DNA from 2 places in the Streptomyces sp. NPDC054961 genome. Region 2 is predicted to be linked to the other one. Evidence: riboswitches for the same ligand, from Rfam matches in the RefSeq annotation. Region 2 holds a riboswitch; the other holds the start of a gene.
What was found. A riboswitch is a leader RNA that binds a small molecule or an ion and turns the genes downstream of it on or off. The one in region 2 is predicted to bind ZMP and ZTP.
Positions count from the first base shown of each region.

Region 1: another riboswitch for ZMP and ZTP. It lies ahead of ACWF9Z_RS15945 (bifunctional 5,10-methylenetetrahydrofolate dehydrogenase/5,10-methenyltetrahydrofolate cyclohydrolase); the one in region 2 lies ahead of ACWF9Z_RS13145 (serine hydroxymethyltransferase).

Region 1 covers NZ_JBSGWY010000015.1:24,614-30,400, reverse strand. The annotation lists gene ACWF9Z_RS15955 (NAD(P)/FAD-dependent oxidoreductase) at 1-1,420, shown strand, start outside; gene ACWF9Z_RS15950 (MAB_1171c family putative transporter) at 1,417-2,601, shown strand; gene ACWF9Z_RS15945 (bifunctional 5,10-methylenetetrahydrofolate dehydrogenase/5,10-methenyltetrahydrofolate cyclohydrolase) at 2,793-3,683, opposite strand; ZMP/ZTP riboswitch at 3,712-3,805, opposite strand; gene ACWF9Z_RS15940 (class I SAM-dependent methyltransferase) at 3,917-4,678, shown strand; gene ACWF9Z_RS15935 (RNA polymerase sigma factor) at 4,850-5,787, shown strand, end outside.
Region 2 covers NZ_JBSGWY010000011.1:31,567-37,353, forward strand. The annotation lists gene ACWF9Z_RS13125 (hypothetical protein) at 1-740, opposite strand, end outside; gene ACWF9Z_RS13130 (hypothetical protein) at 853-1,167, shown strand; gene ACWF9Z_RS13135 (glutathionylspermidine synthase family protein) at 1,194-2,384, shown strand; gene rocD (ornithine--oxo-acid transaminase) at 2,450-3,658, opposite strand; ZMP/ZTP riboswitch at 3,769-3,859, shown strand; gene ACWF9Z_RS13145 (serine hydroxymethyltransferase) at 3,895-5,172, shown strand; gene trpS (tryptophan--tRNA ligase) at 5,375-5,787, shown strand, end outside.

The DNA of each region.
Region 1 (5,787 bases), on a different contig from region 2:
GGAGCCGCGCCGCGGACTCCCCCAGGCCCGGCACACCCACCTCCTGTGGTCGGGCGGGGCACGTGCCATCGAGGAGATCCTGCCGGGCATCACCGACGACTGGACGGCCGCCGGCGCCTTCCGCCGCAGCCTGCCCACCGACCTGGTCACCAAGACCGCGCAGGGCTGGCTTCCCCGTCACGGCGAGATGCAGTTCAACATCTCCTGCAGCCGCGACCTCCTCGACTCGGTCATCCGCTCCCGCGTCATCGGGCTGGCCGGGGTGACCACGCTCCAGCGGAGCCGGGTCCGCGGCCTGGAAGGCACCGCCGACCGGGTCACCGGTGTCCGCGTCGACGCCCCCGGGGAGGAGAACCGCCTGGTCACCGCGGATCTCGTGGTCGACGCGAGCGGCCGCGGCTCCCGCTCCCGGACCTGGCTGGAGGAACTCGGCGTCAACGGCCTCAAGGAGGCCGGAGTGGACTCCGGGCTCGTCTACGCGACGCGCATCTTCGAGGCCCCCGAAGGCGCCCACGCCCTGGGCTTCCCCATCGTCAACGTCCAGTCCGACCCGAGGGTGCCCGTACCCGGCCAGACCGCGACGATCGTCCCGATCGAGAACGGCCGCTGGCAGGCCACCCTGTCCGGCACCCGCGGCGGCCAGCCCACCGGCGACCCGGAGGCCTTCATCCCCTTCGCCAAGGGCGTCCGCGACCCGATCGTCGGCGAGCTCCTCGAGGGCAGGGAACCGCTGACGGACGTAGCCGTCACCCAGGGCACCGCCAACCGCCGGATCTTCTTCGAGAAGGCCGAACTCCCCGACGGGTTCTTCGCCGTGGGCGACTCGGTCGCGACCTTCAACCCGCTCTACGGGCAGGGCATGACGGTCGCCGCCCAGGGCCTGCTGGCCGTCCGTACGCTGCTGCGCGCCAAGGGCCTCGCGCACCCGGGCATCGGCCGCGAGGCGCAGCGCGCCATCGCCCCGCAGGTGTCCGTCGCCTGGGACCTCGCGACCTCGCAGGACATCCTGTACCCGGGGGCCACCGGCATGAAGCCCCGCCCCGGCGCGGGGCTCCTCAACGGGTACGTCGACCGGCTGATGACGGGCGCCACCACCAAGGAATCGCTCACCGCCGCCCTCCTCCAGGTCATCACCATGAACCGGGCGCCGACGTACTGGGTGCGCCCGGGCGTGGTGTGGGAGGTGCTGCGGGCCTCCGCGCGGGGCGCGCTGAAGGCGGCGCCGCTGACCTCGGCCGAGCGTGCCGTCGCGGGCCTCGACCAGGCCGGCCCGACCGCGCCCGCGCCGACCGCACCGGCGGCGACCGCGAGAGCCGAGGGGGCCGACACCGCCGCCACCGCCGCGGCCACCACCGCCGGCACGGCCGCCGCCGTCGTCGACAGCTCCGGACCCGCCGACCCCGTCGGACAGGCCCGATGATCGAAAGCCTCGTCCTCTACGTGCCGGGCGTGGTGATCGCCACGGCACTCCTCGTCAAGGCGCCGACGTTACGAAGGGGCTGGGACCAGCCCCTCATGCGCGCCGTCTGCACCCTCCTCGTCGTGGGCTCGCTCGCCGTGTTCCTCTCGGCGCCCCCGACCATCGTCGCCGTCAACAGGATGACCGGCGTCGTCAACTTCTCCGCTCCCCTCGTGTACAGCATGCTCACGGCCTTCTCCGGCGCCTGCATCGTGCTGATCCTGCACTGGAGCGGCCCCCCGACCCCGGCCGTGCACCGGGCCACCCGTCTGACGGTGGTCGCGTACGGCGCCGTGACGGTGGCGATCGTCGTCCTGTTCGCCCTGGGCGACGCGCCGGACGAACGGCTGCGGGACATGGACACGTACTACGCCAACACGCCCTGGCTGCGCGAGATGATCGTCTGCTACCTGACGGCGCACACCGTGGGCAGCACCGCGCTCACGGTGCTGTGCTGGAAGTGGCTCCGCCGCCTGGACCCCTCGATGTGGCCGCTGCGGACCGGACTCGCGCTGCTCATGTCCGGCGGAGTGCTCGACCTGGCCTTCCTCCTCGTGAAGTGGACGGCGATGGCCGCGTGCTGGAGCGGAGGGGACCTGGACTACCTGTCCACGAACGTGGCGCCGCCGCTGGGCGCCGCCGCGGCCCTGCTGGTGGGCTGCGGGTTCATCGTGCCCCTGGTCGGCGGATCGGCGCCGTGGCGGGACTACAGCCGCTACCGGCGGCTGCGGCCGCTCTGGGCGGCTCTGCGCGGGTTCTCCCCCTGCGGGGTGCGGCCCGTGCCGCTGACCTGGTGGTCACCGGTGGGGATCCGGCTGATCCATCGCGAATCCGTGATCGACGACGGGATCCTGGCCCTCGTGTACTGGTTCGACCCGGCCGTGCGCGAAGAGGCGTACGGGGCCGCGCGCGCCCAGGGACGGCCCGAGGAGCAGGCCGCGCTGGTGGCGGACGCGGCCATGCTCGCGGCGGCCTGCCAGCGCCGGGCGGCGTCGGAGCGGGCCGGCGCCCGCCCGGACGGCTCCGGGCCCGGCGGCGAGCACCCGTACCGCCTGGGCTCCCGGCCCCTGACCGAACTCGCGCGCGAGTTCCAGGCCTCCCCGATCGTGGCCGCGGCCCGCCACCGGGCCACCGGGGCCTGAGAGAGCCCCTCCACCACCCCTGCGGGGCCCTGGGACGCCCCGTACGGCCCTTTCGGGACCCGGTCGCACCCTTGGGGCCTCGTACCGCCCCGCAGGCCCTCCAGGCCGGCCCGGAGGGCCTGCGGACGCGGGACGCCCCGGGCCCGAAGGCCCGGGGCGTCGCGCCGTGCGGGAGGGGTGCGGCGGCCGGGTCAGAGGTCCGCGAGCGCCAGACCGGCCTGCGCGGCGGCGGCCTGGACGGTCTGCTCCAGCAGCACCGCGATGGTCATCGGGCCGACGCCGCCGGGCACGGGGGTGATCAGCGAGGCGCGGGCGGCGGCCGACTCGAAGTGGACGTCGCCGACGTTGCCCTCGTTGTAGCCGGCGTCCAGGACGACCGCACCCGGCTTGATGTCCTCGCCCCGGATGAACTCGGCCTTGCCGACGGCGGCGACCAGCACGTCCGCCTGGCGCACGAGGGCCGGCAGGTCCACGGTGCGGGAGTGGCAGTAGGTGACGGTGGCGTTCTGCTCCAGCAGCAGCATCCCGGCGGGCTTGCCCAGGATGGCACTGCGGCCGACGACCACGGCGTGCTTGCCGGTCAGGTCCACGTCGTAGGCGGCGAGGAGGCGCATGATGCCGCCGGGGGTGCAGGAGACGAAGCCGGGCAGTCCGAAGCCCATGGCGGCGAAGGAGTGCATGGTGACCCCGTCGACGTCCTTGCCGGGGGCGATGGCCTCGAAGGCGGCGCGCTCGTCGATGTGGTGCGGAACGGGGTGCTGGAGCAGGATGCCGCTGATCTCCGGGTCCTCGGAGAGCGCGGTCAGGGTGGCGACGAGCTCCTCGGTGGTCGTCGCGGCGGGCAGCTCCACGTGGCGGGAGGTGATCCCGGCCTTGGCGCAGCGGTTCTGCTTCATGCGCACGTACGTGACGGAGGCGGGGTCCTCGCCGACCAGCACGGTGGCGAGACAGGGCGCGGTGCCGGTGCGCTCGGTGATCCGCGCCGCGTAGGCGGCGGTCTGCTCCGAGATGCGGCGGGCGAGGGCGGTGCCGTCCATCAGCTCGGCGGTGCGGGCCGGCTGTTCGGTCTGGGCAGTCGTCATGGGGTCTCCTGAGCGTCGCTGCGGGATCGCGGTTCGCCCAGGCGCGCGGCAGTCGACGTACGGGAGCACGCCGGGCCGCTCCCCGGTGGTGATCCACCCGAACGCCAGTCACGGCCCGCCGCCCAGTGTAGGCGACCGCCCTGCCGACCCGGCGGGGCCCCCGGCGGCTCCCGGCGGCCCCGGCGCCCGGCAATCCGGTGGATGAGCCGCTCCCGGCCTGGGACGATCGGGGGATGACGCCCACCTTCGACCATCTCGTCGCGGAAGCGGAAGCCGTGTCCGTGGACGGCTGGGACTTCTCCTGGCTCGACGGCCGCGCGCGCGAGCAGCGCCCCTCCTGGGGCTACCAGCGGCTCCTGGGACAGCGCCTGTCCGGCGTCCGGGCCGCCCTCGACATCCAGACGGGCGGCGGCGAGGTGCTCGCCGGGGCCGGTCCCCTGCCCCCGCTGATGGTGGCCACCGAGTCCTGGCCGCCGAACATCGACAAGGCGACCCGGCTGCTGCACCCGCTCGGCGCGGTGGTGGTCTCGGACTCCGACGAGCCGCCGCTGCCGTTCGGCGACGAGGCCTTCGACCTCGTCGTCAGCCGGCACCCGGTGACGATCTGGTGGGAGGAGATCGCGCGGGTCCTGCGGCCCGGCGGTACGTACTTCTCCCAGCAGGTCGGTCCGGCGAGCGTCTTCGAGCTGGTCGAGTACTTCCTGGGCCCGCAGCCGGAGGAGGTCCGGCGCGGCCGGCACCCCGACGACGCGGTCGCCGATGCCACGCGGGCCGGCCTGGAGGTGGTCGACTTGCGGGCGGAGCGGCTCCGGACGGAGTTCTACGACATCGGAGCCGTGATCTACTTTCTACGGAAGGTGATCTGGATGGTGCCCGGCTTCACGGTCGGGCAGTACCGGGACCGGTTGCGCGAGCTGCACGAACAGATCGAACGCGAAGGCCCGTTCGTCGCGCACACCGCCCGATTCCTCATCGAGGCCCGCAGAACGGGCTGACAAGAAGGGCGGACGCAGCCACCGCAGATCGGTTGCCCGGTCACAGCGTGGCGCAGGTCACTCAATTCAGCGCGTAACGAATCTACTCGGGCGTGCGATGAACCGACAGGTGTCCTCGTGCGGCTCGGAATACAGACCCCCCTCGGGTCTGTTTCCCGAGTTCGCGCGAAGATGTCCCGCCACCCCCTTATATCTGTTCGCAACGAGAGGCTCCTTGTGTCGCTCAGCCCGTCCCGTACGTTCCCCACGGAGATCGCCGAATCCGAGGCCCTGGTCGCGCTTGTCGAGCGTGGCCGCGAGCAGGGTCACATCAACGGTGATGACGTGCGCCAGGCCTTCGAGGCCGGCCGCATCCCGGTGGACCAGTGGAAGCGGGTCCTGCGCAGCCTGAACCAGGTCCTGGACGAGGAGGGTGTCGCGCTGCACGTCAGCGCCGCGCCCGCCACGAAGGCTGCCGCCAAGAAGCCGCGCAAGGCGGCCGCTGCCCCGGCTCGCGCCGTCACCAAGAAGGCCGCTGCCGCGCCCCGCCCCATCGGCGCGCGCAAGACGGCCGCCACGGCCACCGCCGCGGCGATATCCGACCCGTCGGCCTCCGGGACCGAGGAGGAGGCGGCGGCCGAGGCCGCCGCCGCGCCGAAGAAGCGGACGGTCAAGAAGACCGCCGCGAAGAAGACGGCCGTGAAGAAGACGGCCGCGCCGAAGAAGGGCGCCAAGGACGGCGACGAAGACGCCGCCCCCGCCGCCGAGGGCGAGGACTGGGCCGCCGAGGACCTCGACGACGACGCCGAGAAGGAGACGCCCAAGACGGGCGGCAGCGCGGGCTTCGTCCTGTCCGACGACGACGAGGACGACGCCCCGGCGCAGACCGTCATGGTCGCCGGCGCCACCGCCGACCCCGTCAAGGACTACCTGAAGCTGATCGGCAAGGTGCCGCTGCTCAACGCCGAGCAGGAGGTCGAGCTCGCCAAGCGCATCGAGGCGGGTCTCTTCTCCGAGTACAAGCTCGAAGAGGAGGAGGACCACAAGCCCGCGTTCAAGCGCGAGCTCGAGATCCTCGTCGAGGACGGCCGCCGCGCGAAGAACCACCTGCTGGAGGCCAACCTCCGCCT
Region 2 (5,787 bases):
CAGGCCAGCCCCTCGCGGGTGCGGTCGCCCAGCCAGATCACCCCCACCGCCGCCGGGCCGATCGTCTCGCCCAGCACCAGCCCGGCCGTCGCCGTGGTCACGGAGCCGCGCTGCAGGGCCGAGGTGAGCAGCAGGAAGCCCGCGCCACCGCCCAGCAGCAGCGCGTACAGGGCGGGGTTCCTCAGGGCCGAGAGCGAGATGTCGTCGATGAGCCGGACCGCCACCTCCACCACCCCGAAGCCCGTTCCGGCCGCCAGCCCCAGGGTCAGCGCCCGGCTGCGGTCGGGCAGGCCGCCGGCCACGGCCCCGGTCACGAGCACCAGCCCGGCGACCGCGAGCAGCCCCAGTTCCAGCGCGAGCGACCCGGTCCCGGAGCCTTCCTCGCCCGAGGCCAGCCCGAGCATCACCAGCCCCCCGCACACCACCCCCACCGCGGCCCACTCGGTGCCGCTGAGGCGTACCCGCAGCAGCCGTGCCGCGACCACCGCGGTCACCGCGAGGCTGGCGGCGAGGGCCGCGCTCACCGCGTAGATGGGGATGTGGCGCAGGGCGATGATCTGGAGGACGAAGCCGATCCCGTCCAGGCCGAGACCGGCGAGATAGCGCCACTGGCGCAGCGCCCGCAGGAGGAGGGCGGTGTCGACTCCCGAGCCCGTTCCCGGCTCGGCCGTCCGGGCCGCGACGGCCTGGAGGACCGAGGCCGTGCCGAAACAGATCGCCGCACCGAGCGCGCAAATCATCCCAAGAAGCACGAACCGACTCTAGGTCACGGATCCGGGGACGGCCGGATTCCATCGGCCGGGGGCCTCGATCTAGTCTGTCGGCAGCACGCCACTAGGGGGAGCAGCAGACATGGACAGCAGCAGTACCAACCAGCGCCGCATGCGGTCCGGCGCCGTCGTGCTCGGCGGCATGGGCCTGCTCGCGGCCACGCTCGTGGCCTGCGGCAACAGCAACGAGCCGGACCGGCGCTGCGTCGACCGGACCACGCTCGACAAACTGGACGACAAGTACTGCAAGAGCAGCGGCGGCGGCTCCGGCCGGGGCACGTACTACTACGGCGGCTCCGTGCGGAACGGCAAGGCGTCCGGCGGCAGCTTCGACAAGTCCGCCGTCACCCGCGGCGGCATCGGCGGCCACAAGAGCTCCGGCTCCAGCGGCGGCTGACCGGAAACCCGAGGGACTGCACACCCATGAAGCGGCACACCATCGAGCCCCGTCCCGACTGGCAGAAGACCGTCGAGGAGCAGGGGCTGATCTACCCCCTCACCCGGTACCCCGACGACTCCCTGCGACCGTACTGGGACGAGAGCGCCTACTACTCCTTCTCGCTGCCCGAGGTCGAGGCGCTGGAGAACGTGGTCGAGGAGCTCCACGCCATGTGCCTGGCGGCGGCGGAGCACATCGTCGCGCACGACCGCTTCGCGGACCTCGGCATCACCGATCCGAAGCTCGCCGGGCTGATCGCCGAGTCCTGGCGGCGGCGCGCCGAACAGCCCTCGCTCTACGGCCGCTTCGACCTGAACTACGACGGCGGCGGCGGCCCGGCCAAGATGCTGGAGTACAACGCCGACACCCCCACCTCGCTGGTGGAGGCGGCGGGCCCGCAGTGGTTCTGGATGGAGGAACGTTTTCCCGGCGCCGACCAGTGGAACTCCCTCCACGAACGGCTCGTCGACGCCTGGCGCCGGCAGGCGGAGCTGCTGCCGTCCGCCACGGTGCACTTCGCGCACTCCGAGACGGACGAGCTCGGCGAGGACCTGATGACGGTCGCCTACCTGCGCGAGACGGCCGAGCAGGCCGGCCTCGACGCGCGGGCGCTGTCCGTCGAGCGGATCGGCTGGGACGGCCTGACGGAACGCTTCGTGGACGAGAAGCTCGGCTTCATCCGCGCCTGCTTCAAGCTCTACCCGTGGGAATGGCTCGTCACCGACGAGTTCGCCCCGCAGGTGCTGGGCACGTACGACCTCGGCGGCGGCTCCGGCACGACCGCCTGGATCGAGCCGCTGTGGAAGATGCTGCTCTCCAACAAGGCGCTGCTGGCGGTCCTGTGGGAGCTCTTCCCCGAGCACCCGAACCTGCTGCCCGCCTACCTGGACGGCCCGCGCGAGCTCGCCGGCACCACCGGCTACGTGGCGAAGCCGCTGCTGGGCCGCGAGGGCGCCGGGGTCACCCTGCACCCGGTGGGCGGCGAGCCGTTCGCGCCGGAGCCGGACGAGACGTACGTCTTCCAGGCCCTGGCCCCGCTGCCCGACTTCGACGGCAACCGGGTGGTGCTCGGCGCGTGGGTCGTCGAGGACGAGGCGGCGGGGCTCGGCATCCGCGAATCGGCGGGGCCGGTCACGGACGAGTACGCCCGCTTCCTGCCCCACGTCATCGTCTGACCGCCGGCCGGTCAGCCGGTCACCGGTCAGCCGGCCGGCCCGCGCGCCGGCCGGCCACGCGCCGGCTAGTCGTCCGAGAGGACCGACCTGAGCTGGTCGAGGCCCCAGTCCAGGTCCTCCTTGCTGATCACCAGCGGCGGCGCGATCCGGATCGTCGACCCGTGGGTGTCCTTGACGAGCACCCCGAGTTCCATCAGCTTCTCGGAGATCTCCCGCCCGGTCCCGCGCGCCGGGTCGATGTCGATGCCCGCCCACAGCCCGCGGCCGCGTACGGCGGTCACCGCACCGCCGCCGACCAGCAGGTTCAGCTCCCGGTGCAGGTGGTCGCCGAGTTCGGTGGCGCGCTGCTGGTACTCGCCGCCGCGGAGCATCGCGATGACCTCCAGCGCCACGGCGCAGGCGAGGGGGTTCCCGCCGAAGGTGGAGCCGTGCTCGCCCGGCTTGAAGACGCCGAGGACGTCGCGGTCGGCGACGACCGCCGACACCGGGACGACGCCGCCGCCCAGCGCCTTGCCGAGGATGTACACGTCCGGGACGACCTCCTCGTGCTCGCACGCGAAGGTCTTGCCGGTCCGGCCCAGCCCCGACTGGATCTCGTCCGCCATGAACAGGACGTTCCGCTCCCGCGTCAGCTCCCGTACGCCCCGCAGGTATCCGGCGGGCGGTACGAGGACGCCCGCCTCGCCCTGGATCGGCTCCAGGAGCACGGCGACGGTGTTGGAGGTGACGGCCGCGGCGAGCGCGGTGAGGTCCCCGTACGGGACGATCTCGAACCCGGGGGTGTAGGGGCCGAAGTGGTCGCGCGCCTCGTGGTCCGTGGAGAAGGACACGATCGTCGTCGTGCGGCCGTGGAAGTTGTCGGCCGCGACCACGATCTTGGCGTGGCCGTCCGGGACGCCCTTGACCTCGTACCCCCACTTGCGGGCGGTCTTCACCGCCGTCTCCACGGCCTCCGCGCCCGTGTTCATGGGCAGCACCGCCTCCTTGCCGCACAAGGCGGCGAGCTCGGTGCAGAAGTCCGCGAAGCGGTCGTGGTGGAAGGCGCGGGAGGTGAGGGTGACCCGCTCCAGCTGGGCGCGGGCGGCGTCGAGCAGACGGCGGTTGCCGTGGCCGAAGTTGAGGGCGGAATAGCCGGCGAGCATGTCGAGGTACCGGCGACCCTCCACATCGGTCATCCACGCGCCTTCCGCCGTGGCGACCACGATGGGCAGGGGGTGGTAGTTGTGCGCGCTGTGCGCGTCGGCGGAGCGGATGGCATCAGAAGTTGCAGACACGGGGTCTCCGATCGTCCGTCAAGGCCTGTGACGAGGGTGGCGTCACTGTGCATCCTCGCTCGTATACCGGACGGAGAAACCTTTTTCGTGGCGTGCCCGCTAAGCTGTGCGGCACGCACGGCGACTGGCGTACGGAGAACCAACTCCGGGGGAGTCGTGCGCGCACGACCGCATACAGGGCCGCTCGCCTGGGCCTCGCGGGGACGAGATCTGACATCGACCCCGGAGGAACCGCCATGAGCGCGAACCACCACCTCGCCCATCCCGCCCTGCTCGCCACCGACCCCGAGCTGGCGTCCTTCGTCGCCGCCGAGGAAACCCTGCAGGCGCGGACCCTGCGGCTGATCCCCAGCGAGAACTACGTGTCCGCCGCCGTGCTGGAGGCCTCCGGCACGGTGCTGCAGAACAAGTACAGCGAGGGCTACCCGGGCCGCCGCTACTACGAGGGCCAGCAGAACATCGACCGGATCGAGGCGCTGGCGGTCGAGCGGGCGAAGGGCCTGTTCGGCGTGGACCACGCGAACGTCCAGCCGTACTCCGGCTCCCCGGCCAACCTCGCCGTGTACCTGGCCTTCGCGAAGCCCGGCGACACCGTGATGGGCATGGCCCTGCCGATGGGCGGGCACCTCACGCACGGCTGGGGCGTCTCGGCGACCGGCTCGTGGTTCCGGGGCGTCCAGTACGGCGTCCGGGCGGACTCCGGCCTGATCGACTACGACGCCGTACGGGACCTCGCGCTGGCCGAGCGCCCCAAGCTGATCTTCTGCGGCGGCACCGCCCTCCCGCGCACGATCGACTTCGAGGCGTTCGCGTCGATCGCCAAGGAGTCCGGCGCGGTCCTCGTCGCCGACGTGGCGCACATCGCGGGCCTGATCGCGGGCGGGGCGCACCCCTCCCCGGCCGGGCACGTGGACGTGATCTCGACGACCACGCACAAGACCCTGCGCGGCCCGCGCGGCGCGATGCTGATGTGCCGCGAGGAGCACGCCAAGGCCATCGACAAGGCGGTCTTCCCGGGCCTCCAGGGCGGCCCGCACAACCAGACGACGGCCGGCATCGCGGTGGCGCTGCACGAGGCGGCGCAGCCCGCCTTCGTCTCGTACGCCCACGCGGTCGTGGCCAACGCGAAGGCACTCGCCGCGGCGCTGCTCGAGCGGGGCTTCGACCTGGTCTCCGGCGGTACGGACAACCACCTGATCCTGATCGACCTCACGGGCAAGGACGTGCCGGGCAAGGTCGCCGCGAAGGCGCTGGACCGGGCGGGCATCGTCGTGAACTACAACACGGTGCCGTTCGACCCGCGCAAGCCGTTCGACCCGTCGGGCATCCGGATCGGCACGCCGTCGCTGACCTCGCGGGGCCTCACCCGGGCCCACATGCCGGTGGTCGCCGACTGGATCGCCCGCGCGGTGTCCGCCGCCGCGGCGTCGGACGAGCCCGCGCTGGCCGCCGTCCGCTCCGAGGTCGAGGACCTGATGGCCGCCTTCCCGGCCCCGGGTCTCCCGCTGTCGTAACCCGCGGGGGACGCCGGAGGGCCGGATCCGGCCCTCCGGCGGGGGGAAATCGGTCGCTCGCTCCGGGCAAGATCAAGCCGACCGGTTACGGGCGAGTACGCACAGTGATCGCCCGTGCCCCGGGGCTCCGGGTCCCGACGACCCGCCCGGTTCCGGCCAGCGCCGGGCCGGACCCGGCCGGTCCACCTGAGAGAATGAACCCATGGCTTCTGATCGTCCTCGCGCGCTCTCCGGCATTCAGCCCACCTCCGGTTCGTTCCACCTCGGGAACTACCTCGGAGCCATCCGTCAGTACGTCGCCCTGCAGGAGACGCACGACGCCTTCTACATGGTCGTCGACCTGCACGCGATCACCATGCCGCAGGATCCGAAGGAACTCCGGGCGAACACCCGGCTCTCCGCCGCGCAGCTGCTCGCCGCCGGCCTGGACCCCGAGCGCTGCACGCTCTTCATCCAGAGCCACGTGCCCGAGCACGCGCAGCTCGGCTGGGTCATGAACTGCATCACCGGCTTCGGCGAGGCCAGCCGGATGACCCAGTTCAAGGACAAGTCCGCCAAGCAGGGCGCCGGAAACGCCACCGTCGGCCTGTTCACGTACCCGATCCTCCAGGTCGC